Regions from separate parts of the Fictibacillus sp. NPDC058756 genome, predicted to be linked through region 2. Evidence: riboswitches for the same ligand, from Rfam matches in the RefSeq annotation. Region 2 holds a riboswitch; the other holds the start of a gene.
The links. Region 2 has a riboswitch for FMN ahead of ribE (riboflavin synthase). Riboswitches for the same ligand answer to the same signal wherever they lie in the genome.
Positions count from the first base shown of each region.

Region 1: linked by a shared signal. The riboswitch ahead of ACFW35_RS04385 (ECF transporter S component) and the one ahead of ribE (riboflavin synthase) in region 2 are both predicted to bind FMN.

Region 1 is NZ_JBHYPU010000001.1:881,937-898,731, forward strand. It holds gene ACFW35_RS04345 (carbamoyl phosphate synthase large subunit) at 1-1,203, shown strand, start outside; gene argF (ornithine carbamoyltransferase) at 1,203-2,150, shown strand; gene ACFW35_RS04355 (NifU family protein) at 2,827-3,072, opposite strand; gene ACFW35_RS04360 (YuzD family protein) at 3,231-3,554, shown strand; gene ACFW35_RS04365 (LSM domain-containing protein) at 3,643-3,948, shown strand; gene ACFW35_RS04370 (NAD(P)/FAD-dependent oxidoreductase) at 4,252-5,316, opposite strand; gene ACFW35_RS04375 (YuzB family protein) at 5,545-5,781, shown strand; gene ACFW35_RS04380 (NupC/NupG family nucleoside CNT transporter) at 6,015-7,190, shown strand; gene ACFW35_RS04385 (ECF transporter S component) at 7,326-7,904, opposite strand; FMN riboswitch at 8,102-8,256, opposite strand; gene ACFW35_RS04390 (hypothetical protein) at 8,355-8,597, shown strand; gene dapF (diaminopimelate epimerase) at 8,615-9,505, shown strand; gene mqnE (aminofutalosine synthase MqnE) at 9,688-10,785, opposite strand; gene ACFW35_RS04405 (aspartyl-phosphate phosphatase Spo0E family protein) at 11,124-11,303, shown strand; gene ACFW35_RS04410 (HesB/IscA family protein) at 11,385-11,741, shown strand; gene ACFW35_RS04415 (hypothetical protein) at 11,801-11,962, opposite strand; gene ACFW35_RS04420 (hypothetical protein) at 12,101-12,274, opposite strand; gene ACFW35_RS04425 (NAD(P)/FAD-dependent oxidoreductase) at 12,343-13,323, opposite strand; gene ACFW35_RS04430 (NAD(P)/FAD-dependent oxidoreductase) at 13,703-14,902, shown strand; gene ACFW35_RS04435 (NUDIX domain-containing protein) at 15,206-15,685, shown strand; gene ACFW35_RS04440 (YuiA family protein) at 15,835-15,966, shown strand; gene ACFW35_RS04445 (YuiB family protein) at 16,047-16,370, shown strand; gene ACFW35_RS04450 (3D domain-containing protein) at 16,584-16,795, shown strand, end outside.
Region 2 is NZ_JBHYPU010000001.1:3,181,433-3,198,227, reverse strand. It holds gene ACFW35_RS16395 (polymer-forming cytoskeletal protein) at 1-52, opposite strand, end outside; gene ACFW35_RS16390 (YhbD family protein) at 72-692, opposite strand; gene ACFW35_RS16385 (TIGR02206 family membrane protein) at 822-1,553, shown strand; gene ACFW35_RS16380 (hypothetical protein) at 1,642-2,712, shown strand; gene ACFW35_RS16375 (TrkH family potassium uptake protein) at 2,814-4,184, shown strand; FMN riboswitch at 4,240-4,392, shown strand; gene ribE (riboflavin synthase) at 4,883-5,533, shown strand; gene ACFW35_RS16365 (bifunctional 3,4-dihydroxy-2-butanone-4-phosphate synthase/GTP cyclohydrolase II) at 5,545-6,738, shown strand; gene ribH (6,7-dimethyl-8-ribityllumazine synthase) at 6,756-7,223, shown strand; gene ACFW35_RS16355 (ABC transporter ATP-binding protein) at 8,104-9,861, shown strand; gene ACFW35_RS16350 (ABC transporter ATP-binding protein) at 9,864-11,894, shown strand; gene ACFW35_RS16345 (hypothetical protein) at 12,100-12,252, opposite strand; gene ACFW35_RS16340 (protoglobin domain-containing protein) at 12,426-13,745, shown strand; gene ACFW35_RS16335 (hypothetical protein) at 13,793-14,128, opposite strand; gene ACFW35_RS16330 (GDYXXLXY domain-containing protein) at 14,210-14,731, opposite strand; gene ACFW35_RS16325 (DUF2157 domain-containing protein) at 14,724-15,962, opposite strand; gene ACFW35_RS16320 (SDR family NAD(P)-dependent oxidoreductase) at 16,158-16,795, opposite strand, start outside.

The DNA of each region.
Region 1 (16,795 bases), 2.3 Mb from region 2:
ACAGATGTTATTTTACAGTTTGGTGGTCAGACTTCAATTAATTTAGCTGAAGAATTAGAGAATGCTGGCGTCCATGTTCTAGGAACTCTAGCGGATACGGTCGATCAAATGGAAGACCGAGATCGCTTTTATCAATTTTTAGAAGAAATTGATATTCCAAAATTAGATGGATTCACGGCTCATAATAAAGAAGAAACGAAAGCCTTTGCTGAAGGATTAGGGTTTCCGATACTTGTCCGACCCTCATATGTAATCGGGGGGAGCGGGATGAAAGTGTTTTACGCTGCAAAAGAGCTTAATGAATTTTTGCTGAATGAGGATGTTGTCTATCCTATCTTAATTGATACGTTCCTAGAAGGAAAAGAAGCAGAAGTAGATGTGCTAACAGATGGAACGGACATTTTTATACCGGGAATTTTTGAACATATTGAAGGAACAGGCGTACATTCTGGTGACAGCTTAACTGTAACGCCGCCGCAGTCCCTTACAGAAAGTGTTCAAGACAGCTTAATCAGCTACTCAAGAAAAATTGCAATAAACATGAATTATAAAGGATTATTTAATATACAATTCGCAGTAAAAGGTGAAGAAGTATATGTGATTGAAGTAAATCCAAGGGCTTCAAGGACAGCTCCGATCATGAGTAAAATTACAGCTGTGAACTTAGTGCAAAAAGCAACAGAACTGATGCTTGGAGCACCTTTAAACCAATTAAAGCTTGAAGACGAGCATAATGGCCAACCGTTTATTACAGTAAAAGCACCTGTTTTTTCAACGATTAAACTGTCAGGAGTTTCGCCAGTGCTTTCTCCGGTCATGACCTCAACAGGTGAAGTAATCGGAACAGACACCGATTTTACGTCAGCACTGCTCAAAGCGTTAAAAGGATCGGGTCTTCAATTAAATGACCTTTGGGACTTCAAAGGAAGCATTTTTATAGAAGGTGATCCTGCACAAGCTGATTTGAAAGCGTGGGCGGACCTTGGATTTGAAGTTTTAACGAAAGAAGTTATGTCTTTTGATGAATGGATAAAAACGGACAATAAAACAGCTTATATAAATTTTATCGATGAGACAAACAGCACTTCTGCAAAAAGTGCCGTGCTGGAGAGGCTGCATGTTTTTACTCGAAAAGAGACCGCACAAGCTTACCTGCAAGCAGCTGTTTTATTAAAGAACTCAAGAAAGGAAGTGTTGATCTGATGTCAATTGTTCATCCTTTACGCACAACGAGAACTAAGAAAGATTTCCTGACACTGCTAGATTATTCAGCAAATGAAATCATTGATTTGCTGAATCTCGCTAAAGACTTAAAGAAGCAAGCACCTTCCGCACCGCCTTTATTAAAAGGAAAAATCCTTGGTATGATATTTGAAAAGTCATCTACACGCACCCGAGTGTCATTCGAGGCTGCTATGCTTAAGCTTGGAGGTCATGCAATCCATTTAAGTACTCGCGATATACAAATGGGAAGAGGAGAAACCGTTTCAGATACAGCTAAGGTATTATCTGGCTATCTAGACGGGCTGATGATCCGTACTTTCCACCAATCGACTGTTGAAGAGCTGGCTCATAACAGTAGCATCCCTGTGATTAATGGACTGACAGATGATTTCCATCCATGCCAGGCACTCGCTGATCTTTTAACAATTTTAGAATACAAAGGATCATTTAAAGGAAAAAAAGTTGCCTATATTGGTGATGGCAATAATGTTGCTCATTCTCTGCTGATTGCTTCAGCTAAAGTCGGAATGGATTGTACCATTATTACGCCAAAAAATTATGAACCGAAAGAAAAAATTGTTTCTTATGCAAAAGAAATCGCTAAGAAAACAGGATCTACCGTGGAAGTTACAAATGATCCGATAAGCGGTGTTAAGAACAGTGATGTCATCTATACAGATGTATGGGCAAGTATGGGGCAGGAGAGCGAAGCTGAGGAACGAATGGCTCATTTTGAATCCTATCAAGTGAATCAGGAGCTTGTGTCACATGCTAAAAAAGATTATATTTTCATGCACTGTCTGCCTGCTCATCGCGGGGAGGAAGTGACAGCAGAAATCATTGATGGTCATCATTCAGTTGTGTTTCCTGAAGCTGAAAACCGTCTTCACGCACAAAAAGCATTGCTTGTGCATTTGATGTCTTAATACTTAAAGGACTGTTTCAAAAGAGTGTTGGTGCGGTGATTTCCGCTTCAGGGTACATGCTTTCCGCGGGGCGGGCGGTGAGCCCCCTGCCGCTACGCGCCTTTAGTGGTCTCACCTGTCCCACTCGTCCCGCAGGAGTCAGTACCCTTCCGCTCCAATCACTACATGTTTGCATCATAAATCCAAAAAAAGGATTAAATCAACTCGCAGTGACGAGGTGTTTCTAATTTTTTGTATAATAAAGAATCAAATTCGTGTAGTGATATAGGATGATTCAAGAACAACAATCGATGGTTTTTAGTCCATATAGAGCACTTTATGATTTGATAATCCGGTTTTTCAGTGGCCTCGCTTTCAAATAATGTTTTTTAGACTTCATTGAAAAGTTGATTGGAGTGTAAGGGGCGAGACTCCTGGGGGGTTAGCGTGCCATCTACTTGAGTATTCTTCCTCGTAAGGCATGCGACGAGGAAACTCACTTCGTTAGGAGTTGCTTGTAGACGCAGGAGCACACAGGTTTCATTGAGACTCCTATAGCGCAAAGCGCCGAGGAGGCTCACCGCACGCCCCCCGGAAAGCGAGCATCCTGAAACGGAAATCAACTACTTTCAAGAGCAAGCTTTGCGAAAACAGCCAAAAAAAAGAAGCCGCTAGATAAGCGGCTTCTTCATAAAAATTAAAATACTTGTTCTAATTCAACGACACCAGGAACTTCTTCTAAAAGTGCACGTTCGATACCAGCTTTTAGTGTGATTGTTGAACTCGGGCAGCTTCCGCAAGCACCCATAAGGCGTACTTTTACTACACCTTCTTCAATATCCACTAATTCCACGTCTCCTCCATCACGAAGAAGGAACGGACGCAATTTATCAAGAACTTCTTCTACTTGTTCACGCATCTCTAAGTTTTGAGTTTCAGCCATAACTATCAAGGCTCCTTTCTTAAAAAGAACTTACCTTTAGTATACGGGATATGGAATAAAAAATCCATGAGCAAGCATCATGATATTTGCTTCTTTTTCTTTCTAGCAAAATAAGGTATGATGGAAGCAAATAAGCGCATACATTGAGGTGATTCTTCATGAAAAATTCACTTGTTATTAAAGTATATGGTGCCGAGCAGAAATGTGCGAGCTGTGTACACCTTCCATCAGCTAAAGAAACTGCTGAATGGCTGGAAGCTGCAATATCCAGAAAATTTCCAAATGCTGTATTTCAAGTGCTATATATAGATATGGAAAATCCAGAAAATGAAGCAGACCAAGCATTTTCGGTAAGAATTATTGAAGAAGACCTTTTTTATCCCGTTGTTGTGATTGACGGAGAGGTAGTTGCAGAAGGCAACCCAAATATAAAGACTATCTATAGCATAATTGAACAAAATGGTTATGGCGCTGTAAGTTAAGCGCCTATTTTTTATGAATTGGGTTTGTACACATACTTTGTCACTTTTTTAGAATATGATGTTATGGAAAAAAAGGAGGCAAATGCCATTGTTGAACCCTTCAAAAGGTAAAAAATATAAAGATGAATCTTCACATATGGGTCACTATCACCATCATTATCATGATCTTTGTCTAAAATATATGGGACAGAACGTTACGATCGAATTGAATGATGGCAATGTGTATCATGGTAAACTTCACAGCTATGATCAGGATAATATGTATATGATCATGCCTGGTGAAAGTGAACAGCGTGACAGTCGTATCATTTTTGTTGGTCCATTCTTTCCAGGCTTCGGAATATTTGGCTTTCCGTTTTTCCGAATTCGCCGTTTCCGTCCTTTTTGGTGGTAATTATAAAGAAAGCTGACACGAACGGACACCAATGATGTTCGTTCATGTCATTTTTTGTTTTTTTATTAATTTAGGAAACCTGCGAGCTAACTATAGGGAACTTCAAGATAAAAAAACATCATGGAGCGCGAAAAGAAGGAGTTTCTGAAGTGAAACAAAAGGTGTTTGGCGTGAAACGAGGACTTTTTCGCGTGAAACTTTATCATTCTTGCGCGAACGTGAAATAAAAATAAAAACACGTACCGTAAATAATCAGTACAATCAAAAATAAGCCGGCTAACCTATTTGTTAGCCGGCTTCTCATCATACCTGATATTTATAAAGCCATAAGATACCTGACTTTAATAAGCGTGGTACGCGGCCGATTAACGCCGCGCTTCCCATCGTGCCGAATCCGCTCTTCTTGCCAAGGGATCCCATAACACCTTTTAGTTTGATCTCGTTCATTTCTGGAAGCGGCTGATTGTTCCAGCGTGCTAATAGAACTTGAGAGATCTGTTCTGCTTGTTCCTCCGCCAGCTGTGCGCTAGGTGCATAAGGTAGACTCGCGCAATCGCCAACTACATAAACATGTTCTTCAGAAGGAAGGTGGTGATGTTCAGTTAAAACGACGCGGCCCTGGCTGTCTTTTTCAACATCTAGTTCGCGAACAATATGGCTTGGCTGAATGCCTGCTGTCCATACGATAGCATCACATTCTACCCTCTCATCATGATTATAAAGTGCGCCTTCTTCCACTTTAGTCACATTAGAATTATTGATTACTTCAACACCATGTTCTACAAACCAGTTTTGAACATAGTTACTTAGTCTCTTTTTGTATCCTGAAAGAATGATATCTCCGCGGTCAAACAGCTTAATTGATAAATCTGGGCGGCTTTCGCGAAGTTCTGATGCCAGTTCAACACCAGAAAGTCCTGCTCCAACAACACCAACAACGGCATTAGCATGTAAGTTGTTAAGTACTTGATAGGTGTGGCGGGACTTATCAATCGTTTGAATACTCAATGTGAATTGATCGGCCCCTGGCACATTATGATACTTGTCTTCACACCCAAGTCCGATAACAAGATCATCATAGGATACATCGTCCTGATCTTTTAAAAGCACTTTCTTCTCATTAATATCGATTCCTGTTACTTCACCATATTTTATGTTTAAGCGAGGGTGCTCAGGAAACGTTACCCGAACATGGTGATCAGATATTGTTCCGGCAGCCAGTGCATAATATTCAGTTTTTAAACAATGATATGGCACACGGTCAATGAGTGTAAGCTGAATGTTTTCAGGGAGGTCTGAGGAATTAAGAAGCCTCTTCAACACACGCATATTTCCATATCCTCCGCCAAGTAAAACGAGGTGCTTCATTTGTCATATCCCCTTTTCTTTCAAGACAATTCTTATCTATGTTTATAGTAGTGTATATTGATTAATAACCTTAAAATACTGTAAGTAAACGATTTCACGTTTTTGACATGTTTAAGTATAGCACTTTGCTATAAATTCACAACTATTTTTGTGGAAAAATCAATGTGTTTACATTGACTAGCCTTCAAGAAACAGTTAGGATGGATTCATTAAGAGGTGAAATGAAAGATGAGACCGATTATTGAGTTTTGCGTCAGTAACTTGGCAAGTGGTGCACAAAAAGCACTCGAAGAATTAGAAAAGGATTATGATTTAGATGTAATCGAATATGGATGTCTTGGTTATTGCGGACAATGTGCAAAATCACTTTTTGCTCTCGTAAATGGGGATATTGTCCATGGAGAGTCTCCAGAAGAACTCGTAAAGAATATTTACAATCATATAGATGAAAACTTTATGTTTTAGGAACAGCTTCTCATATTTAGACGGAGAAGCTGTTTTTTTATTGGATAGGTCCTTTTTTATTGGGAAAAATATCTAAGGTGCAAATATTAAAAAAGGGATTGCATTTTTGTCGAAATTTGTTACATTATTAAGGGGTCAGTCATTTGATGTCTGACAACTAGTTGTAAAATTGGAAGCAGTTTCAATATAAAAAGTCAACCTAGTTTTTTAAATGTATAAGGGGGAATATTGATATGTCAATTCTATTTGGAATACTTGGAATTATTATCTTAATTGCAATCGCTTTCATAATGTCGAATGATAAAAAGAACATAAATTATAAAGCTGTTGTAATTATGTTCGCAGTACAATTGGGTATTGCCTACTTCATGCTTAACACTAAAATAGGTAAAACTATTTTGAATAAGATTGTAAACGTTTTTAATAAGGTACTTTCATTCGGTAATGATGGTATTGCGTTCGTCTTTGGAGATCTGAGTGGAAAAGAATATTTCTTCATTAATGTTCTTATGATGATTATTTTTGTATCTGCCTTATTATCAATTTTAACTTACACAAGAATTTTACCATTAGCGATCAAATACATTGGTGGGGCAGTTGCTAAAATTACTGGACTTCCAAAAATTGAATCTTTTGTAGCAGTAAATTCAATGGTGTTTGGTGATACAACTGCAATTATTTCTGTTAAGTCACAGCTTCATAAATTATCAGCTAACCGATTATTTGTTGTTGTTACTTCTTCTTTGGTAGCAGTAAGCTGTTCAATCTTGGGTGCTTACATGCAAATGATTCCTGCTGAATATGTTTTGGTAGCACTTCCGATCAACGTGTTCTCTGGACTTATCCTCTCATCTATTGTATGTCCTGTTAGTGCTGAGGAAGATGAAGAGATTCAAGTTAAAGAAATGATTCCAGAAAAGTCTTTATTCGAAGCAATTGGTAATGGTGCCTTAGATGGAGGGAAAGTTGCCCTAATCGTTGGTGCAATGCTAATCACTTACATCGGGTTACTTTCAATGGTGAACTTTGCGTTCGATTCTGTATTCGGCTTAACATTCCAAGAAGTATTAGGTTATGTGTTTGCTCCAATCGCGTTCATTATGGGAATTCCAACACATGAAATTGTAAGAGCAGGTTCAGTAATGGGAACAAAAGTTGCAGCTAATGAGTTTGTAGCGATGCTAGACTTTATGAAAATGATTCCTGATATGTCTCACAAGACAGTTGGTATTGTATCATCTTTCCTAATCTCATTTGCCAACTTCTCTTCAATCGGAATTATTCTAGGTACTGTACAAGCAATAAATGGCGAAAAAGCATCAATGCTTGCAAAAGTTGGTTTGAAGGTATTACTAGTAGCTACCATGGGTTCAGTTTTAACTGGAACAATCGTAGGGTTATTCTTATAAAATAACACTTATAAAAAGAAAAGAATGCTCAAAGCACATGCTATGGGCATTCTTTTTGGTTTAATTAAACCGAATAGTTAACGTAGAAGAAAAAAACCGCTGCGTACAGAGAACGCAGCGGTTTTCTTTCATATATTAAGCCTGCTGAGCAATTTGTTTCATCACCCAAGGCTTCATTCTGTTGTATAAAGCTAAGAACAATAAAGTAATAATCGTACCTTTTATTAGGTTAAATGGTGTGATCCCTTTAAGAATCAGGTCCATCATCATCTGACTGGACATCGGCTCAGCTCCAAGGAACCATGTGTATGCCGGCAGGATAATAACATAATTAAGGAATCCCATGGTTAATGTCATTAAAGCTGTTCCTAAAATCAGACCGACTGAAAGACGTTTAACAGTATGTTTTTTGCGGAATAAGTACGATACTGGCAGAATAAACAGTATACCTGCTATAAAATTAGCCAGTTGTCCGACGGGAACACCTGTAAAGCTTCCTACAATACCATAGTGAAGCGTGTTTTTAATTCCTTCAACCATGATGCCTGCAATGGGCCCAAAGATTATGGCCGCCAGCAGTGCGGGAACTTCACTAAAGTCGATTTTTAAAAATGGTGGAAGCCCCGGAAATGGGAAGTCGAGCATCATCAGCACATATGCGATTGTGCTGAGCATTGATACAGCTACCATTTGTTTGATTTTTCCCTTTTGCATTGAAATCTCTCCTCTTTTGTCTTGCGCCATCTAATGATTTCAAATGCAGCACAGCCTGTATCACACAAAAAACCTTAGCCTAAAATAATGGACTAAGGGAGTTGTTGTATGAAGAACAGCATGAGAAAGAAGCATTTTAGAGTTTAAAATGCGTACTTAAACAAAGGGTTCAATTTTATAAAATTGAACCGCTGTACCAACATCTTCTCCCATCCAGACTATACTGTCGGCTCTGGAGTTACACCAGATCAGCATGAAAAATTCATTGCTGAATTTTTCCGCTCACGGGCTGATGAAGAGGGAATCTTCAATTACCGCCGGTCGGGAATTTCACCCTGCCCCGAAGATGGATCGCTATTGTATTTTGTTACATGACCTATTATACTTTAAAAAATGTTAGTTGTGAATGATAATGCAATTATAACACCTTCCAAATAGAGGATGAATCACATGAAAATAACCTTTGAATATACATGGCCTTATGAACGAATGATGAATGACATCTATATCGCCGAGTGTCCTTTTTGTAAAAGTGACAACGTGCTTACAAGTTTTAAAGAAGAGCAGATGGAGCTTGCAAAAGAAGGCGTAAAGCAACGGTTGATCATGCCGTGCTGTCACGGAAAGCTTACAATACTTAATGCTGATGACGATTATTTTTATACAGATGAAAAATTAAGAGGTCAACAATAAGGAGCTTTAAATAAAACATGAAGAAGCTGAAATTCACAAAAATGCATGGACTCGGAAATAACTATATCTATGTGAACATGTTTGAAGAAGCAATCGCTGAAGCCGACCTGGCAGATCTTGCTGTTTCCGTATCAAATCCATATACGGGAATCGGGTCAGATGGCATGATTTTAATTTGTCCGAGTGAAAAAGCACCCGTTAAAATGAGGATATTTAATAACGATGGTTCAGAAGCAAAAAACTGTGGAAACGGTCTCCGCTGTGTTGCTAAATATGCTTATGAAAATGGCATTGTAAATGAAGAAGAGTTTACAATTGAAACACTTGGGGGACTTGTAACTGCAAAACTGACAATAGATGAAAAACATCAAGTTAGTCAGGTAACCGTTAATATGGGTAACCCAATACTCATCCCTGATCAAGTTCCTGTAAAAGGATTCTCAAATAAAAACTCCGTTATCAATGAACCCGTTTCTTTTAACGGAAGCGACCTAAATATGACGGCTGTCTCAATGGGTAACCCGCATGCGATTTTCTTTGTAGATGACATTGAGGAAGCACCGTTACATTCTCTGGGACCAGTGATTGAAAAAGATCCGATGTTTCCTGATTGGGTTAATGCAGAATTTGTAGAGATTGTTTCTGAAGAAGAAATGCACTTTCGAGTCTGGGAAAGAGGATCAGGTGTTACTCAAGCATGCGGCACCGGAGCATGTGCGGCAGCTGTTGCAGCAATCTTAAATGGGAAAGCGGAAAGAAACAATGATATTACCATTCATTTAGCTGGCGGAGACCTTATCATCAACTGGCAATCAAGCGGTGATGTATTAATGACTGGACCTGCTGAAGTGATTTGCACAGGAGAATACCTTTTAAAGCAGGAATTATCTCACTCTGAGCGAAATTAGACGAGGTTTGAGCGCAGGTTGTTTATTTTGAGTGTACGCTGGTCTTTTTGAGCGTAAAACAATTTTCTTGAGCGTACGTTCGTATTTTTGAGCATACGTGTAATAGATAAAAGAACACGTACCGTAAAAAAATTTCATATGAAAAGCCCGGCCAATTTAATTAGCCGGGCTTTGTTTCTTCATTAATATTTTTGAATGATGTTATAGAATGTATCACGTTCAACAGGTACTTTATTTGCCGTTTTAATTAAGTGAACGAGTTCTTTACGGGTAATACCAGCTGATGTTAAAGCACCAACAGCATGTGAGATGCGCTCTTCGATCAGTGTTCCATGGATATCATCCGATCCAAATGTAAGAGCCATTTGTGTCAGCTGTACGCCGATATTAATCCAATACGCTTTAATATGGTCAAAGTTATCCAGCATGAGACGGCTGATTGCCATCGTTCTCATATCATCAAAAGCAGATGTTCTTCTCGTTAAGCCCATTGATTGTGAACGAGGCTGCATCGCAAGCGGAATGAATACCATGAAACCGTTCGTTACGTCTTGAAGCTGGCGCAGACGATCCATATGAATCAGGCGCTCTTCTTTAGTTTCAATGGAACCGTATAGCATAGTAGCGTGTGTTTTCAATCCTAAACCATGTGCAATTTCATGGGCTTCAAGCCATTGATCAGTTGATGCTTTGTCAGGACTCATTTTTAAGCGATATCGTTCAGTAAGGATTTCAGCTCCTCCGCCTGGCATCGTATCAAGGCCGGCTTTGATAAGCTCCTGCAATGCTTCTTTCATTGAAGTACCAGCAATCCTAGAGAAGAATTCAATTTCAGCCCCAGTATATGCTTTTACGGTTACTTGAGGATAGTGCTTTTTCAATGTGCTGACAGTATTTAAGTAGTAATCAAATGGAACTTCGTGATTGTGTCCGCCAACGATGTGGAACTCACGGATATTGTCATTCCAGCGTTTTTGAACATACTCTAAGAGCTGTTCTTCATTCATTGTATAGGCGCCTTCTTCTCCAGGCTTGCGTTTGAATCCGCAGAAGCTGCAAGTAGCTTCACAAACGTTTGTTGGATTGATATAAAGGTTTTCGATGAAATAGACATGATCTCCGTTTTTTTGACGGTTCACTTCATTTGCGAGTGACGCTACAGATAACAAATCGTCAGTTTCATATAGATACAAACCATCTTCAATTGTAAGACGTTCACCATGTTTAACTTTTTCTGCAATTGCTTCCATTCGAGTATCGAACGTTAATATATTTGCCATGTTTTTATCCCCCTAATATTCTAGCGAAATGTTCAGATGATGTTTAAATTTTTTGGATCTTCGGCAGAGACTATGCTCTTCTTTTACAAAGACTATGCGAATACTATGTAAAATAAGGAATTAAAAGATAATCTAAAAAACAAGCCTATTCAAGCATTCAGATGCTTTTTTTCATTATAAGCCTAATCATACATTTGGACAAGGAAGTCACTTTTATAAAAAACTTTCCAATACAAAAAAATGTGTATTTTTTACTAGGGGTTTATTGTCTATTTATTGAAATAACTGTAAAATAGATATACCTTACTTGTCTTAAATATAAGAGTGGAGTGACGAAAATGAAAGCCACATCAGCTGCCGCTAGACTAGAAAAAATCGAACAATTAGAAAGTCTTCGAAATAAGATGATACAAACAGCAAATACTTTTGGAATACAGCATCCTATGGTTTTAAAATATAGTAAAAAAATTGATGAAACTCATAATAAAATTATGCAGTTGCAGCATAACGAAAAATAGTGCCAAAGCCGATTCCTTGAGTGCTTATAACGGAAACGGTATACTTAAGCCATAATCCTTATTAAAAGGAGTGAAAGTGAAATGATCGTTGAGATTTCAGAAAGTGCAGCAAGCAGAATCAAGGAAATGCTGGCTGATGAAGAAGATAAAAATCAATTTCTTCGTGTTGCTGTAAAAGGCGGAGGATGTACAGGTCTTTCTTATGGAATGGGATTCGATAGTGACCTTGCTGACTCAGACCAAGAAGAAATGATTGAAGGTATTCGTGTCGTTGTAGATGAAGAAAGTGCTAAGGTGTTAAAAGGCACTGTTATCGATTTTAAACAAAACATGATGGGCGGAGGATTTACGATTACAAATCCAAATGCCATCGCTTCTTGCGGCTGCGGATCATCTTTCCGTACAGCAACAAATGCCGGAACTCCTGAAGAATGCTAACATAACAAAAACCCTCCTGAACTTTTCGTTCAGGAGGGTTTTTGTTATGTTAAGTATCATTATATTAGTTTAAATATTAATGCAAGACCGATTAAATCCGAAAAAACGGATGCACCTATAAGCAGCATTTTGTTTTGCTTACTTGTCTGTTTTAAACCAAGGGGCATTAAAACAGTTCCTAAAATAAAGAACACGATACCGAAAATTAAGTTCATTTCCATGGATTTATCTCCTCGTTTAAAAAAGGGTATAAGAAAACCCGGCGCGCCAACACCGGGTGAAAAAACTGATTGGTCAGCGGCACTTGTCCGCCTCACAAACTATAATAACAAAAAATGACTACTTAATCCAGAAGGAAATTATTCCAAGGTATATTTTTCCAGCTCGCTTAAAAGTTCTTTTAAACGAGGGACTTGATCTCTTGTTTCCTCTAGGAAGGATTCGTCAGTTATGTGAAGCTGGCTTATAATTCTTTGGATTTCCTGCAAACAATCAGCAGCGTGCATCTCTTCTTCAGTAAATTGTCTATTCAATTGATTTCACTCCTTTATTACATATGTAGAAAAGGCACCAGAACCATTGTCCGGCGCCTTTCGGATATTTAAAATAAGCTTGTGCTGTGCATAGGCTGAGTTTTTGCGTTAGGATCGATATATGTTTTCGCGTTGTTTACCGCAGTTGGAGCTTCGCCAAAACCAGATGCGATCAGCTTTACTTTGCCGTCATACGTACACACATCACCAGCGGCATAAATTCCTTTAATGTTCGTTTCCATCTTAGAGTTAACCACAATGGAATTCTTTTGGATGTCGAGACCCCACGTTTTAATCGGACCGAGAGATGAAATGAATCCGTAGTTAACAATAACTGCATCTACTTCAATCGTTTCTTTCAAGTCGTCGTTTTCTAAAACGACTGCCGAAATATTTTCTCTGTTACCAATCAATTCAGTTATTTGATATGGAGTTTTAACAACAACCTTAGAATTCATCAATTGTTCCACACTATGCTCATGCGCACGGAACTTGTCGCGTCTGTGAGTCAGTGTCACTTGTGGGGAGATAGGCTCCAGCATTAGCGACCAGTCAAGAGCTGAATCTCCGCCGCCGCAAACCAGAACTCTTTTGCCTGCAAATGCTTGGAGATCATCTACGAAATAGTGCAGGTTTTTACCCTCATATTGTTGTGCAGAAGCTAACTCCAATCGGCGTGGCTGGAATGCACCAACACCTGCTGTAATCAGAACTGCTTTACTATAATGAACCGTTTTATCGGTAGTTAATTCGAAAATCTCATCATCATTTTTTTCAACGTTCTGAACAGACTCTTCTAAGACAACGGCAGGATTAAATTGCATAGCCTGTTCTTTTAAGTTGTTAACAAGGTCTTGAGCCAGAACTTTTGGGAAACCGGCAACATCGTATATGTATTTTTCAGGATATAAAGCAGAAAGCTGTCCGCCGAGCTGCGGCATACTTTCAATAACCTTAACTTTCATTTGACGCATGCCGCCGTAGAATGCAGCAAATAATCCTGATGGACCTCCACCAATAATCGTAATATCGTAAATTTCTTTTGCCATCACTTTCACCTCTTCTGTTTTCTATGACTGATGAACATAAAATATGTTCTGACCAGAACTCTTTGCTATCTCTCATAAACATTCTTTATAAAGGCAAAAAGTCCTCTTTTTTCACTAGTATATTTTGGCATAGGTTGATACCCAAAAAGACAACAATTCATAAAAGAATTGAATAATTATCATAACGAAAAAAGGGTTGAAAAAACAAGGAAAAAGGAATAAGATGAGTACGTATGAAAAAAAGATGTCGATATTTCGAACATTTTTTTGCATTTATTTATATCTTATTACGTGAAATATATCACAATCTATTCCTTTTCTTCATATTTAATGAATGAAAAGGTCAAACTAAAAAAAATGAGAACTGGAAGTGAAATTGATGAGTAAGCCAAAAATACTTATTCTAGGCGGCGGTTATGGCGGAATCATGTCAGCTGTTCGTTTACAGAAAGAATTAGGATCAGATGAAGCAGAAGTAACACTTGTAAACAAACATAACTATCATTACCAAACAACATGGCTTCACGAAAATGCAGCAGGTACTTTGCATCACGATAAAACGCGTATCATGATCGACAACATCATTGATATGAACAAAGTTAACTTTGTACAAGATACTGTTGTAGAAATTAAAAAAGATGAAAAGCGTGTTGTTCTAGAAAACCAAGAATTAACATATGACTATTTAATTATTGCTCTAGGATCAGATCCAGAAACTTTCGGAATCCAGGGCCTTAAAGAAAATGCATTCAGCATCCGCAGCATTAACTCTGTACGTAAAATCCGTGAGCATATTGACTATTCTTTTGCTCGCTATAATAACGAAGGCGAAAAAGACGAGCTTATTACAATCGTAGTAGGTGGAGCTGGATTCACAGGCATCGAGTTCGTTGGAGAGCTTGCTGACCGTATACCTGAGCTTTGCCGCGAGTATGATATTCCTCGTGAAAAAGTACGTATCGTAAATATCGAGGCTGCTCCAACAGTACTTCCTGGATTTGATGAAGAGCTTGTTGAGTATGCAATCAACAACCTTGAGCGCCGCGGAATTGAGTTCCTAGTTAACACTCCGATTAAAGAGTGTAATACAGATGGAGTTGTTCTTGCGAATGGTGAAGAAATTAAAGCAAACACAATCGTTTGGACAGGCGGAGTTCGCGGTAACCATCTAGTAGAAGAAGCTGGATTTGAAACAATGCGCGGACGTGTAAAAGTTGATAAGGATCTTCGTATGCCAGGGTTTGATTACATCTTCGTTGCAGGGGATTGCGCGCTTATCATTGACGAAGAAGCAAACCGTCCTTACCCTCCAACTGCACAAATCGCAATTCAGCAAGCTTATACAATCGGCCGCAACATCAAAGCATTAATGAATGGCGGAAAGCTTGAAGAATTCAAACCGGATATTAAAGGTACGGTTGCATCACTTGGTAAAGGTGAAGCGATTGGTAAAGTAGGAAACAAGAAATTGTTCGGTGCTACTGCATCAGCGATGAAAAAAGTAATCGATAACCGTTACCTGTTCTTACTTGGCGGAGTACCAATGGTTATTAAAAAAGGTAAATTAAAACTTTTCTAAATCGATTCGTGTAAACTAAGAACAGGAGCTAATGCTTCTGTTCTTTTTTATATAATAAAAAAACTGTTTTCAAAATCTTTGATGCTTTTGAAAGTGGTTGATTTCCGTTCCAGGATGCTCGCTTTCCGCGGGGCGTGCGGTGAGCCTCCTCAGCGCTATGCGCCATTAGGAGTCTCACCTGGCACGCTGATCCCGCTGGAGTCTCGCACCTTGCACTCCTATCAACTTATCAATGAAGGCAAATTCAAATGAAAAGAAAAAATTCTTAAGAATACAGCTTAAAAAGAAAGGACGATCAAGCTGATGACTAAAAAAGACAGAGGAAAGATTTGGCTTGCAGCTGCTGGCCTTTTAATAGATGATGGGAAATGGCTTGTCGTAAAGAAGAAATATGGCGGATTAAAAGGCAAATGGTCCATTCCAGCAGGATTTGTTGATGCAGGAGAAACCGTTGATGAAGCAGCAATTAGAGAAGTCTTTGAAGAGACTGGTATTTTGGGAGAAGTGGTCTCAGTACTAGGTATTCGTTCAGGCGTAATCAAAGAAACCATCAGTGATAATATGATTGTTTTTTTACTGAAAAAGAAGAGCGGGGCTCTAATTGCTGATGAAAATGAAATAGAAAGAGCTGCATTTTTGACCCCTGAGGAGCTTAAGGTGGATCCAGCCACTTCATTAATGGTTCATTATTTTATGAATGAAAAAAATAAGCATATCGAGGATGAAATTAATCCGGGAGATATATTCGGATACACTTCGTATAAAATTTTTGATTGCAGATAAAAATGTACGAAATATTCTGATAATTTAAGATTGTGCTCAATGTTTACGCTTACATCAGGTTATTTCGCCTTAAAACAGGTTTTTCAATAACCTGAATCCTTGTTATTATTATCTGAAAATTTAAACTAAAAACAAGGGAGTGTTACAACATGAGAAAACATGCGGTTCAGAAAAAACATGATCAATGTCAATATTGTGATGGTAAAGGATATTTCCAGCTGTTGCTTGGAGGTTCTGAAACGTGTGTAGAATGCTGCGGAAGCGGAAAGAAAAGAGCTTAGCGAGGTAACGCTCTCAATGCAATTGACGTAAATCCCCCCATTTAGTAAACTAACGACAGATATATGGGGGTGTCAACATCATGGATTTGCTTTTACCACAGTTTTTTATTTCAATGCTGCTTTTCATGGTTCTATTTTTTGGAATAGGCTTTTTGTTTAATATGCTTCTGCGCGCTACATGGTTTATGGTTATTCTTTATCCTCTAGTCGTCGTTATGATTGTGGATGATATAAGATTTTTTGAGTATTTTACTAAGCCAGGTTCAAGTTTTCAAAAGCTTGCAAGTGATTTAGTAAATTTATCTCCTTCAGATATAACAATTTTAACTTTCGGACTTATCGGTGCTATTTTAGCAGGTGTTGCGATCAAGATGCTTCGTGTCCGCGGTTATCAGATGTTCTAAAAGACTCTCCTCTGGGGAGTCTTTTTTTTGGTGTTTTCGCAAACTTTGTTGCTATTGGAAGTGGTTGATTTCCGCTCCAGGATGCTCGCTTTCCGCGTATGGTGAGCCTGAAGGAGTCTCTGCACAAACTCTTCTCGACTTTAACTAAACAACTAATCCGTATACATTTTTTCATGAATGGGAAGGAATAGAAAGGAGAGGAGTGGACATTTTTTGCTTAAACTAAGAAAAATTGCAAAAAGAACAGTGCTGACTTTTCTTTTTGTCTGCGCTATTTTTACCACGTTTCGTTCTGTTTCCGGGGTTCAGGCAGACGATATCGCTAGCTGGCTGGATGAAAAAAAATCCAGTGATATCCAGATTGTAGACGCTGCGTTGAAAACTTTATTACAAACCTTAAAATCAATGCCTTCATTTTATGCTCC
Region 2 (16,795 bases):
CAGCAGTACCTGAACCTGAAATGCTAATGTTTCTTTGTTTTGTTTTTTCCATATCTATTCCTCCTCAACGTTTATGATATCTTTAATTTTAACTCTTCAATGCATTGATTCAGTTTGTAATGGGCGATAATTTTTGTTTGAGATTCTACGAACAGCTTAGCTGGTTCAGGTGTGAGGATAAAGAAAGATACACCCATCTTTCGAATGAAAACAAGTTCGCTTTCCTTGCCTTTTATTTCGTTCGAATGTTGCTGAAGGATGTGAAGAAGTTCCATTCCCTCTGAGCGGTTCACTTCACCAGTCTGAAGCAGGGTATCTAGTAAGTATATGGTTAATAATTGATCAAAGGAGAAAGTGGGAGTGTTGCCATGATGATTGTTATACATTTCTAAAGCAGTATAAGAAACAATGTTACGTTTTGTTAATTCCTCTGCTGATAAGGAAGTAATAGTAGGGGATGGGGAGAACATATCAGCAAGTTCATCTAGCGACAAATCATCTTTTAAATTCTTAATTTTTTCAATTCGCTGCAGAATATCTTCTTTTGGAAAGAAAGTCTCTTGGCCTGTAAAGGTTGATTTGCGTATAAACCAGTTTTCAGGGATCAGATTTTTTCGTTTCCAGCGATATAACTGGCCATAAGAAATGTTTGCAGCTTCAAGAAGATCTTTCTTTGAGATTAAATTTTCCATGCTCAACCTCCTTCTGAAACTAATGTAACATAACACTGTTACGTTATGCAATTATTTTTTCCATTTTTTTAAAGGAAATGCTCTAATGGTTGTGAATATCAATAAGTAATAGCGTTGAGGGGGGAGTGTATGAAGCAATGGTTTAGTGAAGGGGAGTCAGGGTTTGTTATGTTCGGCGCTGAACATATCTTCACCCTGCTAGTTATCGTTCTTATCGTAATATTGATGTACCTCTTTCGGTTTCGCATAAAAGAAATGCATTCGATAAAATATGTCCTTTTGATCAGTCTCGCTTTATCGGAAGCGGGTTATCAGTGCTGGGCAATATATAACGAGATATGGACAGTGAAATTGTATCTGCCGCTTCAGCTTTGCAGTTTAAATATTCTTTTAAGCATGATCTTGCTGTTAACAGATAATAAGAAGCTTTTTGCTTTTGTGTATCTGTTTGGTTTTACAGGTGCCTTACAAGGATTGCTCACTCCTGAACTCTATCAGCAGCCATGGCATTTTCGTTTCATCCAATATTTTTTTGCACATGGTCTAATCGTTTGGACCGCTATGTATTATGCGATTGTAAAGTCATTTAGATTATCGTGGGGCAGATTTTTTAAGTCGTTTCTATGGCTCAATCTCTATGCAGCATGTGTCTATGTAATTAATTTTTTGCTGAATACGAATTATATGTTTCTTATGAGTAAGCCAGGCAGTGCTTCACTGCTGGATCTCCTGGGTCCTCACCCTTGGTACATCATTGGATTAGAACTGATTGCATTTTTCATGTGCTTGATTGTCTTTATCCCTGTTATAGAGAAGCCATCTAATTCCATTAATAAAGATCACTCGCCGATTAGTGCGTAGTGGTCTTTTTGTATGTTTTGTGACAGTAATTGGAATGAAAAGAATTGATTGGTATTTATTGTATAATAGAAGTGAGGAGGAATATTTTATGAACCAAGCTGTTATTAAGCCAATTAAATGGGTGCCGTTTCTCGCTCTATGTATATTAGTAATTGGGAGTAATATGGTTTTGTACATGACACCATTCTTTCAGCCGGTGCCAAATCTAGTAGTAGCAGGCTCCATGTTTGATTTTCTTCTAGTTATTCCGCTTCTTGTATACTACTTTATTATTCGTAAAAGATATTCTTGGAAACTCACTGTCCTTACAGCCATCGCAAGCTATGGGCTGGCGACATTTATTATTCCAGATTCATTATTAGAGAATGTATCCATGATCCCAAAAGCTTTACTCCTATTAGAAGCGGGATTCGTTTCAATTGAACTGTATTTGTTAATTATAGTTATAAGGAAGTTTCCTAAAGTAAAAGCGTCGTACAGAAAGCTTCCGAATGAACTTCCATTTCTGATAAAAATTAAACAAGCGTTTAACTCTCATTTTGCAAAAAGCCGTATGCTCGATGCTGTTGTCAGTGAGATCACGATGTTGTACTATGCTTTGTTCTCCTGGAGAAAACCAGCTTTGACGACCGGTGAGGTTTTTACTTTTCATAAAAAAACAAGCTTTGTCGCTCTTAATCTGATGCTGATCCATGCACTTATCATCGAATCAGTAGGACTTCACTACTTCTTCAGCAAGATCGACCACACGCTTTCTCTCGTACTGCTTTTTATCAATGTCTACTCAGTGCTTTTCCTATTCGGCCAGATGCAGGCAGTTAAGAAAACCCCCTTAATCACTACGGAAGATTCTATCATTATGAATATCGGCTTCTTTAAGGGAATGTCACTTCCTTATACAGCCATAAAGGAACTAAAAAAATATGAAGGACCGGATACGATATCCGCTTCAGAAAAGAAATACACTTTCGAAGCACTCGTGAGTGATTTTATCCCGGAAAAGCCATCAATTGAAATTCTTTTAAAGGAACCTGTAGTGACAGATCTCATTTATGGATTTAAAAAGAAAGTTACTAGAGTAGTAATAAAAGTAGATGAACCCTCATCTTTAATGAACATAATAGAAAAGAGAATGACTTCTGAAAACGAAACCGATTGAAATATTTTAACAAATGTTCGATTTCACCTTGTTAAAAGGAAATGCTATTGTTACTATTTCAAAGAGTATAGAAAAATTCCCTCGACAGGTGAAAATAGACTATGTTTAAAAACAATACTGCAACTACACAACAAAAAAAGAATTTCTTAACTTCTGTTCAGCTTATCGTAATCTTTTATTTATTGTCCGTTATTGCGGCTACGATTCTATTAAGTTTGCCAGTCGGACATAAAGAGGGAGTAAAGCTTTCTTTTATTGATACGTTGTTTACAGCTGTAAGTGCTGTGAGTGTTACAGGGCTCACTTCTGTAAATATTTCTGAAACATTCAATCATACAGGTGTTGTTTTGCTCGCTATTGTTGTTCAGATTGGCGGTATCGGTGTAATGACACTAGGAACTGCTATTTGGCTGCTGATTGGCAAAAGGATCGGTATGAGAGAGCGGCAGCTGATCATGACAGATCAAAACCAGTCGACTTTAGCGGGTCTTGTTCAGCTGATGAAACAAATTTTGGCTTTGATTATAGGAATTGAAATTTTGGGGACCGTGCTTTTCTTTATTCTTTTCCAGCCATATTATGATACGGAACTGGATGTCCTGTACCATGCTTTCTTCGCCTCGGTTACAGCAACAACAAATGCTGGATTTGATATTACGGGAAGCTCACTGATTCCGTTTCGTCACGATTACCTTGTTCAGATCGTGACCATGTTTTTGATTACGTCTGGAGCGATCGGTTTTCCGGTTTTAGTAGAAATCAACAACTTTATAAAAGAAAGAAAGTATCTAGAGCGCTATACATTTACTCTTTTTACAAAAGTAACAACAATTACGTTTGCATTACTAGTAGTAACGGGAGCTTTGGGAATCTACCTATTGGAGATGAATGCCTTTTTTGAAGGTAAATCATGGCATGAAACATTTTTCTATTCCATGTTTCAGTCTGTAACAACCCGAAGCGGCGGATTATCTACAATGGACGTTTCTGAGTTTACTGTTCCGACTTTGCTCTTTTTAGGTGTAATGATGTTTATTGGAGCCTCTCCGAGCAGTGTCGGCGGCGGGATCAGGACAACAACATTTGCAGTAGCTGCTTTAGCGATTTTCTTTTATGCAAAAGGACGAAATACGATCAAAATCTTTAATCGGGAAATCTACCCGGAAGATATACAAAAATCATTTATCGTAATCATTGTTGCCATGGTTCTGTGTACAACATCAACCATTATTCTGTCAATCACAGATCCTATGCCGATCGAGTACTTGTTCTTTGAAGTGTGTTCAGCGTTCGGAACAACGGGTCTATCTGTTGGCATAACTGGAACATTAAGCTCTACCGGCAAAGTAATTTTAATGATATTAATGTTTCTTGGAAGAATAGGAATGCTTTCTTTCCTATTTATCATCCGAGGCAAAGTAGCAACTGAACACATCCATTATCCAAAAGAAAAATTAATAATTGGACAGTAAAAGCAATCATGTTTGAATTCAGCCTAATGTTTACTTATAATGTACATAAGTAAATAGTGTCCTTCGGGGTCGGGTGAAATTCCCAACCGGCGGTGATGAGGTAGATGGATGCCTCTTAGTCCGTGACCCGGTTTTGTTTTTAAGCAAAAACGGTGGATTCGGTGAAAGTCCGAAGCCGACAGTATAGTCTGGATGGGAGAAGGAACGTGAATGCTTTTAAACACTTGTTTAATAAAACAGTGATTTTAAAGGTGTATTTAGTTATAACTTTTAACAACAACCCCGGGAGCGATTACGTTCTCGGGGTATTTTTTTACAAGGTTCTTTTCTAAAAGATTGTTGCTACAGAGAGCTTTGAAGTTCTTCATTGAAGAGTAGATTGCAGTGGAAGGTGCGTGCCTACCACCTGAGAAGCTTCTCGCTAGGCATGCGACGAGGAAGCTCACATTGTAGTTTTTACTTGCAGACGCAGGAGCAAGGATACTTCTATGAAGCGGGTCAGGTGAGACACTTAAAAGTGAAACGTACGAATGTGGCTCACCGCCTGCCCGCGGAAAGCGAGCAACCTGGAACGGAAATCAACATCTTCCAAAAACAACAAAGTTTACGAGAACAGCCTTTTACAAAAAAACTCCCGGATTCATGCACATTTACGATCAGCGAATATTGAAAAAGAACGAGCAAGGGAGGTAAAGTTTTTGTTTACAGGAATTATTGAAGAACTGGGTACGATTAAGTCTATTAACAAAGGAAATGAAACAATCGTACTTACTATATCTGCTGAAAAAGTTTTGCAGGATGTAAACCTTGGTGACAGTATTTCAGTCAACGGGGTATGTCTTACTGTAACATCATATAACTCTCATCAATTCACAGTAGATGTTATGCCTGAAACGTTCAGGTCCTCAACTTTGAAACTTTTGAACAATCGTGACCATGTTAATTTAGAACGGGCAATGGCTGCCGGGGGGCGGTTTGGCGGCCATTTTGTTTCAGGTCATGTAGATGGAACCGGAGAAATCACGGAGAAACGTCCAGAAAAGAATGCAATTTACTATACCATTTCTCTTCCTGATCATTTGATGAGGTACTTTATGTTAAAAGGGTCCGTATGCGTTGATGGAACGAGCCTTACTGTTTTTGATGTAACGAAGAATTCAATTATGGTTTCCCTCATTCCTCATACCGCGGGACATACTATTTTAGGAAAGAAAACCACTGGAGATCTTGTGAACATCGAATGCGATATGCTTGCCAAATACGTATCCAGAATGCTGTCTCCAGAAAAAGAAGAAACTAAACAAAAGTCGAAGCTGTCTCTTGATTTCTTACAAGAGCACGGATTTTAGGAGGAGAGTCAATGTTCCACACCATAGAGCAAGCTGTTGAAGATCTAAAATCAGGGAAAATTGTTATTGTAGTTGATGATGAAGATCGGGAAAATGAAGGGGATTTTGTTGCCCTGGCAGAAGGGATAACAGCTGAATCCATCAATTTTATGGTTACACATGGCAGAGGGTTAGTATGTACACCGATCTCAGAAGAAATTGCAGTTAAGCTTGATTTATCGCCAATGGTTGCAGCCAATACAGATTCCCATGGCACGGCTTTTACGATTAGTGTGGATCATGTATCAACTACAACTGGAATATCAGCACAAGAAAGAGCAGCCACTGTTCGTGAGCTGGTGAATGAGGACTCGGTTCCATCCGATTTCAAACGTCCTGGTCATATTTTTCCATTAATCGGTAAAAAAGGTGGAGTACTAAGAAGAGCCGGTCATACTGAAGCTGCTATCGACCTGGCAAAAATGGCGGGAAGCAAATCTGCAGGCGTTATCTGTGAAATTATGAAAGAAGACGGGACTATGGCACGTGTTCCTGAACTTGTAGAATTAGCGAAACAGCACAATATGAAGCTGATTACGATAAAAGATCTGATCACATACCGAAACAAAACCGAGCAAATGGTGAAAAGAGAAGTCGAAATCAACCTTCCAACAGAGTATGGTGATTTTAAAGCGGTCGGCTTTTCCAATGTATTGGATAACAAAGAACACGTTGCACTTGTAAAAGGTGATATAAGCGACGGTGAGCCTGTACTGGTGCGGGTTCACTCTGAATGTCTGACTGGAGATGTTTTTGGTTCAAACCGCTGTGACTGCGGACCGCAGCTCCATGCAGCACTTTCACAGATCGAGAAAGAAGGCCGCGGAGTCTTATTGTACATGAGACAAGAGGGAAGAGGCATCGGACTCATTAACAAAATGAAAGCTTACAAACTTCAAGAAGAAGGTCTTGATACAGTTGAAGCGAACGAACAGCTCGGGTTTGCACCAGATTTGCGTGATTACGGAATCGGAGCGCAAATCTTAAAAGATTTAGGCATTAATAAAATGAAACTTCTAACGAATAATCCGAGAAAAATTGCAGGTCTCAAAGGCTATGACCTTGAAGTTACCGAGCGAATTGCGCTTCAGATGCCTCACAATGAAAGCAATGAAGACTATTTGAAAACAAAGAAAAACAAATTGGGGCATATGCTTCATTTCTAAAACAGGAGGAACCAAAAATGGCAAAATTATTTGAAGGACATTTAGTTGGATCAGGGTTAACAGTAGGAATCGTTGCAGGACGTTTTAATGATTTTATTTCAGATAAATTAGTTTCTGGCGCACAGGACGCTTTCAAAAGACACGGGGTTTCAGAAGAAGATGTGGATATCGCCTGGGTTCCAGGAGCATTTGAAATTCCTTTAATCGCAAAAAAGATGGCGGACAGCGGAAACTATGATGCCATTATTACGTTAGGAGCTGTCATTCGCGGATCGACTCCTCACTTTGATTATGTGTGCAACGAAGCTGCTAAAGGTGTAGCGCAAGCATCAATGACGAGCGGTGTGCCTGTCATTTTCGGTGTATTAACAGTAGACTCTATCGAACAGGCTATTGAAAGAGCTGGAACAAAAGCAGGAAATAAGGGCTGGGAAGCTGCGGTTTCTGCAATTGAGATGGCAAACCTAACTCGCCAGTTTTCATAAAAATATTTACAGATTACCCGTCACATTGTGGCGGGTTTATTTGTATTCATAATTTATAAAATTGGACACACATTTTTAAATTTCAGGACATATATTAACAAATAAATTATTTTATTTAGCATATCTAAAATGAATTGACATAGTTATTAGAATAGTGTTAAGATTACCAAAGTTACAAACTACAAAATTATGGAAAGGATGGTTGTGTCATGGTGAAAGAAATGATTGTTTCTCAATTAACGGTCTGTATTGCAATGGGCAAAGACTCTACAATTTCATATCATGGCCTGCCGGAAGAGTTGTATTAGGATTCCTTTCTCTTAGTTTTGTCCGATCTCTATACATATTCAATACGCAGGTCACTCCAGTCGTGACGTGTGTTTTTTTATGGTTATTAAAGCATATCGCCTTCGAGTGGTATGCTTTTTTATTTTCATTTGCACGAAGAGGCTGCTCTTCTTATGCAATATATATAAAGGCTCTTCCCTAAAAGATTGTTGCTTTGGTTCATTTCTTTCATTTTCTGCATTGGCAAGTTGATTGGAGAGCAAGGTGTGAGACTCCTACGGGATCAGCGTGCCAGCTACCTGAGTATTCTTCTCGAGGAAGCCCGCTTCAGCAGAATTTTCTCGCAGACGCAGGAGCAGTACTTTCGTGGCTCACCGCATTCCCCGTGGAAAGCGAGCAACCTGGAGCGGAAATCAACCACTTTCAAGAGCAACAAAGTTTTACTGAAACAGCCCAAAAAAATCTGGAGGTAAAGGAAATGGAAAATGGAGTGTTAATGGTGTGGCTAGAACGCAAGGATCATACACTTTTTGGGTAGCTCATTTAAACAATTGTTTAATTGTAGACAGCGAGATAGAGAGGAGAGAACGATATGTTTTCGGTTTTAGGAAAGTTAGCCTGGTTTTTTAAGAGGCATTGGATACGGTATACGGTGGCGGTCGTTCTGTTAACCGGCGTTGGAATTATTGAGATTATTCCTCCTAAACTAATAGGAAATACAATAGATTCCATTCATATGGGTACGATCACTAGAGAAGATATGATGAAAACTCTTGGTATTTTTGTAGCAGTACTGATATCGATGTATATAACGATGTACATCTGGATGTACCAGCTTTTTGGAGGCGCTTTTATTATAGAACGGACGATGCGTTCAAGATTCATGCGTCACCTATTAAAAATGACTCCTACATTTTTTGAGAAAAATAGAACAGGAGATTTGATGGCGCGTGCGACAAACGACTTGAAAGCCATTTCAATGACTGCTGGGTTCGGTATTTTAACACTCGTTGATTCCAGTCTTTTCATGCTTACGATCTTGTTTGTCATGGGTTTTATGATCAGCTGGAAATTGACGTTTGCGGCTCTTATACCGCTGCCGGTTATTGCATTTATTATTAAGAAGTACGGTAAAAAAGTGCATCAGCGTTTTACGGTTGCACAGGATGCTTTTGGGGAAATGAACGATTCGGTTCTAGAAAGTATTCAAGGCGTCCGTGTAATCCGTGCTTATGTACAGGAAGAAGCGGATGTAGAACGCTTCAATAAAGTAACGGAAGACGTTTTTGAAAAGAACCTTGCTGTTTCGAGGATCGATGCTCTTTTCGAACCGACGATTAAGATTCTTGTAGGGATGAGTTATTTGATCGGATTAGGTTATGGAGCATACATGGTTTTCCATAATACGATAACCCTTGGAGAACTTGTTACCTTCAACGTTTATTTAGGGATGCTGATCTGGCCGATGATCGCAGTTGGCGAATTGATCAATGTAATGGAACGCGGAAGTGCTTCCCTTGATCGCGTAAATGAAACGCTCGCGTACGAAGCAGATGTTAAAAATGGTGAAGATCTTGTTCCTTTATCAGATCCGGGAACGATTAAATTTGAGGATGTCACTTTCCGATACCCTTCATCAGAGTCTGATAACTTAAAAGATATAAACGTTACGGTTAAGAAAGGTGAAACACTCGGAATTGTGGGGCGTACCGGAAGCGGTAAGACTACATTGCTGAAGCAATTGCTGAGAGAGTATCCTGCTGGTGAAGGGAGAATCAGCTTCTCTGGTGTTGACATTGAAGATATCGCCTTAGAGGATCTTCAAGGCTGGATCGGGTATGTACCGCAGGATGCGATTCTTTTTTCTAAAACCGTTCAGGAAAACATCTTGTTCGGTAATCGTTTAGCCGATACAGATAAGCTTAATCACGTTATGGAGATGGCATCATTTAAGAATGATGTTGAGTATCTGCCTGAGGGCTTAAACACACTTGTTGGAGAAAAAGGTGTAGCGTTATCAGGAGGACAGAAACAGCGTGTATCTATCGCGCGTGCACTTTGTGTTGATCCTGAAATATTAATTCTTGATGATGCGCTTTCTGCAGTTGATGCAAAAACGGAGACGGCTATTATCGGAAATATTCGTAAAGAACGTGCGGGTAAAACGACGTTTATTACGACACATAGATTATCTGCAGTTGAACACGCAGACTGGATCATCGTTATTGATGACGGGATGATTGTGGATGAAGGCAGACATGAGGATTTGATTGCAAGAGATGGCTGGTATAAAGAGCAGCACGAACGCCAGCAGATTGAACAAAACTTAAATGATAATAAGGCGGTGTAGCCATGAACGTTGGAAAGCGCCTGTTTCAATACGCACTTCAATATAAAAAGAACTTCATTCTAGGATTGCTCATGCTGACTGTTGCAATTGCAGCCGAGCTAACGGGACCATTTATCGCTAAAACAATGATTGATGATCACATCCTTGGTATTGAAAAGCCATGGTATCAGGTCAGTCAAGAAGAAAAAGCGGCAGTGAAGTACGATGGAAACTGGTATAAACGAAGTGATCATTTTGATCAGGGAGAAAATAAAGGAAAAGAAATACGGGTTGTGCAGGTTAAGCGTGAATATTTTGTAATTGATCAGCCTGTTTCAATTACCGGTGAACGATCAGCTAAAAACGGAGAAGTTACGATTTCATATAAAGGAAAATCTGAAACTTACCCGGCGGATAAGCTGAGTATCAATGAAACATTCTCTTTTTATGAACCTGAAATTGCAGGAATCATGAAGCTTATGATGATCTATTTAGGACTGCTTTTATTCGCAGCATTCTTTCAGTACGGTCAGCGCTATATGCTGCAGCGATCATCAAACTTGGTTATCAAAAAAATTCGTCAGGACGTATTCGCCCACGTACAGCGGGTAGCGATCACGTATTTTGATAATCAGCCAGCAGGTAAAATCGTTTCTCGCATAACAAACGATACTGAAGCGATAAAAGAGCTGTTTATAAACGTACTTGCAAACTTCTTTACGGGAATCATCTATCTGACAGGTATCTTCACAGCATTGTTCTTGCTTGATGTTAAGCTTGCAACGATCTGTTTGATTCTCGTACCTATACTGGTAGTTTGGATTAAGATTTACCGGAAATTTGCATCAAAGTATAATCATAAAATCCGTTCAACACTGAGTGACATTAACGGAATGATTAACGAATCAATAAACGGTATGACGATCATTCAGGCATTTAAGAGACAGAAGGAAACTACAGAAGAGTTTGAGACAATGAATAAAGAATATTTCACGTTTCAAAACAAACTGTTAAGCCTGAATGCCATGACAGGACACAATCTAGTGTTATTCCTGAAGAACCTTGCATTCATGGCCTTCATCTGGCATTTTGGAGGTCAGGCGCTGGGGATAGGTTCAGCCATATCGATCGGTGTGCTATATGCATTCGTAGATTATTTGAACCGAATGTTCCACCCTGTTACAGGGATGGTAAATCAGCTTGCTCAACTGGAACAGGCACTTGTTTCCGCTGAGAGAGTTTTTGTATTAATGGATGAACCAGGCCAAACGGTTACGAAGAACGAGATCACTCGCTATAAAGGTAATGTAGCATTCAAGGACGTTACGTTCAGCTATGTGGATGGAGAACCTGTGCTGAAAAATATTGACTTTGAAGCAAATCAAGGTGAAACAGTAGCCCTTGTTGGTCATACCGGTTCTGGTAAGAGTTCAATCATGAACTTGCTTTTCCGTTTTTATGACATTAAGCAGGGTAAAATTACGATTGACGATCAGGATATTATGGAACTGTCCAAACAAGAAATGCGTCAGCATATGGGAATTGTACTTCAAGATCCATTCTTGTTTACAGGAACCATCGCTTCTAACGTAAGCCTTGATAATCCAGAGATTACGAGGGAACAAGTAGAAAAAGCATTAACGGATGTAGGAGCGATGCCTTTTATTAAGAACTTGCCCAAAGGATTGGATGAACCGGTTATTGAAAAGGGAAGCACACTCTCTTCAGGACAGCGCCAGCTGATCTCGTTTGCTAGAGCACTCGCTTATAATCCGGCGATTTTAATACTGGATGAAGCAACCGCAAGTATTGATACTGAAACAGAAGCGGTCATTCAGGAAGCACTGGATGTATTGAAGCGGGGAAGAACGACGTTCATTATAGCTCACCGTCTTTCAACGATTAAGAGTGCAGACCAGATTCTCGTCCTTGACCGCGGTGTAATCGTGGAACGCGGAAATCATGATGAATTGATGGAGCATAAAGGACGATACTTCCAAATGTATCAGCTTCAGCAAGGAAAGACAGAAAAACGTGCTGAAAAAACAGCTTAATTGCTCTGTAGATATGGTAAATAGAAGTTTTTGAGCGAAACGGGATGGGTTTTGAGCGTAGCTCGAGCAATTTGAGCGTAACTGGACGTATTCTGAGCGTAATAAGCCATTCTTGAGCGAACGTGTAATAAATAAAAGAACACGTACCGTAAACAGCAAAAACGAGCTGGTTCAACTTAGGTTGAGTCAGCTCGTTTTCTTGTATTTAACCTTCTTCTTTATTCTTTTCATCCATTTCATCGTTTTGTTCGCCGTCATCTACACCGTTATCCTGGTCGACGCCATCACCGCAAGCAGTTAATCCACCTAATGTTAACATCGCAGCCAAAGTACCGGCTGCCCATCTTTTTTTCCACATGTGAACCACTCCTCGTTTCATTATTTTAGTAATAGTTATTTTTGCTTACTTGAAGATACCCGATTTGTTGTCGATAAAACATAGGAGTGACAAAATGTGATAAAAGTCACATCGATTCGCTAAATTTTGGATTAAATTAAATAAGTGATCATAAAGGAAGAAGGAAAATAACTATGGCTTCAATCTTAAGCATACTAACTAAAAAAGCTGAAAAAAAACCTGTAACGAATTTACCTAATGATTTTATTCATGATGTGAAAATTAATGTGCAGGCAGACAGTGAGTGGCAGAAGCAACTAAACATGATATCTCTTACACTGCAAGATCTGTCTCTTATCCGGTCGCTAAAGCCTTTAATTTCAGAAAACATTGAGGGAATTGTGGATCAGTTTTATAAAAATATTGAACACGTTCCTGGCCTTCTGCAAATTATTCAAAAACACAGTTCAGTCAACCGTTTGAAAGTAACGCTGATTAAACATATCCAGGAAATGTTCGATGGTGTCATTGATGAGAGTTATGTAGATCAAAGAAGAGTAATAGCCCATATACACTTTAAAATAGGATTGCAGCCTAAATGGTATATTTGTTCGTTTCAGGATATGCTCCTTTCCATTCTTTCCATTTTAGATAAGAACATCGAAGGTAAGGTGGAATACCAGCAAGCTGTTAAAGCAGTAACGAAAATCTTGAATTTTGAGCAGCAGATTGTTTTGGAAGCTTTTGAATTTGAACAGATTAAAGAAAGAGCACGCCACGAGGAACAGAAACAGCAGATTACGCAATCTGTAGGGAATTCTGTAGAAGAGCTGGCAAGCATCTCAGAGGAAACTAGTGCAGCGCTGCAAGAACTTACGTCAAAAGCAGATGAAGTTGTGGTTTTCGCAAAAGATACAGCTGAATCAGCGGGAGAAGTTTCGAAGAACTCACTAGCAGGTAAAAACAAACTTGAAGAGCATCAGCAGATGATCAATAAAGTAAAAGAGCAATCTGAACAGATTTCTGCAGAGCTTGTAAACCTTGAACAAGCAACGGTTAAAATCAATGATGTGGTCGATATCGTAACAGCTATTGCTGAACAAACCAATCTTCTATCACTGAATGCGGCAATTGAAGCGGCGAGAGCTGGAGAAGCAGGTAAAGGGTTCTCGGTTGTTGCTCATGAAGTCAGGAAATTAGCTGACCAGACTAAAACTTCAGTGTCTGGTGTATCCGATCTTGTGAAAAATACTCATAAAAGGATTGAGGCTGTCTCGGAATCTGTAGCGAGCATCCATCACTTCATTAATGACAGTGTTTCTGAAGCTACGGAGATAACGGATTTCTTTAATGCGATTTTATCAAAAATGGATGAAAGCACGGAGAGAAGCGGGAAACTTGAAAATGAAGTTGAAGTAATGGCAGAAGTAATAGAAGAACTCAGCCATGCAGTAGGACAAATCGCTATTTCTGCTGACTCACTTTCAGATGTGACTAAAAGCATTCAAGACTAAAAAAAAGGGCTCCCAAAAGTAAGTTCACCTTACCTTTGGGAAGCCCTTTAATTTTTATTTACTACATATTGAGCTCTGCTTGTTTCAAAGGACACGATATCAGAATCAAGTCTTATGTCCGTAATTCCATCAATTGGGATTTCGTAAGTGATTGCAGGAAGTTCTACTGAAATACCTTCTTCTGCTGCATAAGCTGTTCCATGTAAAAACAATATGTGGTCTCCTAAATATTCATCTGCTGCATCTCGCTGTTCAAATGTTGCTTTCTGCAGGGAAATTCTTATTTGGTCAATATCGCCTGTTTCTTCCTTGCGAATTGAAATCTGATTTCCAGCCCAGCCGTTAATTACATCTTTAAGTTCAATTATTTTAGTATCAGACATTGTTTTCACCTCATTATCAATTTTCCCGTAATACGCAATCTTAAACCGAAGAAAAAAAGCCCCTTTTAAAGAGGCTTTAAATTAACGAGGCTTTATATCTGTAATCTTATGTGCTCCCCAGGGTGCAATCCTTACTGTAACAGTCATATCGCTTGCTTGCTGTTCTAAAGTTTTCCCCGTGTTTTCCTCTACATAATACCGTTCTATTCCATAATGAATCTGCATCTGTTCAATTGTATCTCCCCATATTCTTTCGGCTTTCCCTTTTAAAATAACCTGGTCATCGTTTACTGCAGGTTTATCGGGATGAACACTATGAACTTCATAATAACCTTCTTTATTTTCTTCCAGCACAACAAATGCTGTTTGCTGTCTGCTTGTTAACAAGTGTGTTTCACCTTTCCATTTAGAAACAGGAACAGTGCTGATATCAAAACGAAGCGTCACGTAATCTCCGTATAAGATATCTCTTGGATCGACCGGAACGGTTTTTATTTTGATCTCTTTGCCAAAATAATCGATACTGTAGTAGCTCCCAGCGATTAAAAGTAAAAATACAACTTGAAGGATAGCCGCTATGATCCAGCTTTTTTTTCTATTCATGATGCGGCCCTCCATTTTTCAAAATTTGCTTTTTCTTGCGCTGAAGGAAACCATTAAGCATAAATAACAAAATGCCGCCGATTAAGAAAAACACGGACTTCGGCATGAAAGCCCATGCGAGGTTAAAGTAACCCATTAAACATACAAGCAAGAACAGAACGATTCCAAAATTGATTTGTGAACGATTTTCTTTTCTGTAACCCTCTGCGAGCATAAAACCAGAGTAGGCAAACATAACAACTAGATACAACAGACCAGTCAGCAGCGGATCTGCCACTTTTGCCAAATAGAAATATGGTACAAAGATCATTAATTCCCACATAGGCGGATTAACGCTATCTTTTCTTTTTCTAAGAATGGCTAAAGCAAAAATAATGATCAAGGCTGGCAGATAAAATGCAGTATTCGGGAATTCAAAATCTGATAAAAATTCATTTGTAAGAGTGAAATATAAACCGTACGCATAAGCAAACCCGATTAGAGAGCCCATTCGTTTAAACGATTGTTTAAACAACGTTTTATTTATCCATATGCTAGCTGTATATAATGCAAAACCAAACAGGAAGAACCAGAGCAGGTTTAGATCTTCAATATTAACTAACAAGAATGCTTGAATACTTAATCCAATTGTAAAAAACCATGTTTCCAATGTTCTTCGGTATAAATAAACAAAGCCTCCAATACTTATCAGAAAGACGGCGAAAAGGAGATAACTAAAGGTATCAAATTCTCCCATACTGTATAGCTGTCCGCCTATTGTTAAAACAGCTAAAAGAAAGAAATACAGTTTGTGTCTGTCTCTAAATAAATAGAATAAGGCAGGCAAGCTCCAAAATACAAAAAGCCTTGCATCTGTGGCAGTCAGATGAAAAGTTTGACCTAACAAAATAATACTTGCTCCGAAGGTCACGATGCCAAGAAGATTGAGCGAAGTTCCAAGCGTTTCATTTCCTTTTTTAAGATATTTATCACCGGTTAAGTAAAAACTGATCATGATTAGAATCAAAAGACCGAGCCTTGCTAGGGGAGGAATATCACTCCAGTTGGATGCGATAAATGATAAAATGCCGAGTGCGATTAATATGCTTGCTAAAACAGGTAGAATGCCAGTAGATTTTTTGATTTCTTTTGAATCTGGATATCGGGCAACGATTAAATCAAGCTGGTCAAGCGTAATAATTTTCTCTTCAACCCATTTTCGTCCTTCATGTCTCATCCATTTTTGGTTCATCTTATCCCCACCTCACCACAAGTATATGTAAGTATTTCTGGATTCAGATTAATTTTTAAAAAGTTCTCTATAAGTGTAATATTACACTAAAGAAATGCGGCCATTCAAGATATAAAATTAAAATTAAATTCGAACTGTTTATTGTCGATATAAAAGTCTAGGAACAGCCTGAAAGCAGGCTGTTCCTAGCGAAGTTTACTTTTTATCTTGAACATAATGAACAATTTCTAAAACGGACTTTCGAGGCAGGAATCGAACCAAATAAGCTAAAGCTTTGTTTTTAAAGCCAGGAATCTCTAGTGATTTCTTTTCCTTTAAAGCTTTATATCCCTCAAGCGCAACGTCACGGGCATCCATAGCTCCAGATTGGAATAGTCTTGATGACTCAAGGTTTGCTCTTTTTTCAAAGTTTGTTGCTGTAGCTCCCGGGCAAAGAGCCGTCACGCTCACATTTGTATTTCTTAGTTCGTAATTAACTGCTTCAGAAAATGAGAGTACATATGCTTTCGTTGCATAATAAACAGCCATTAATGGACCAGGCTGAAATGCTGCGGTTGAGGCTACATTTAAGATCTTGCCGGAATTGCGTTTGATCATTCCGGGAAGAAGCTGTTTTGTTAAGGCTGTTAAGGCCATAATATTTACTTGGATCATATCTTTTTCTTCTTTCCAAAATGTCTCATTAAAAGGTCCGTATGCTGCAAATCCAGCATTATTGATCAGCACATCTACTTCTATTCCAGCAGAGGCAAGTTCTGATGATAATTCATCTGCACTTTCGGGAATACTCAAATCTTTGGCAGCAACTGTAACTGTTACGCCATACTTGGATT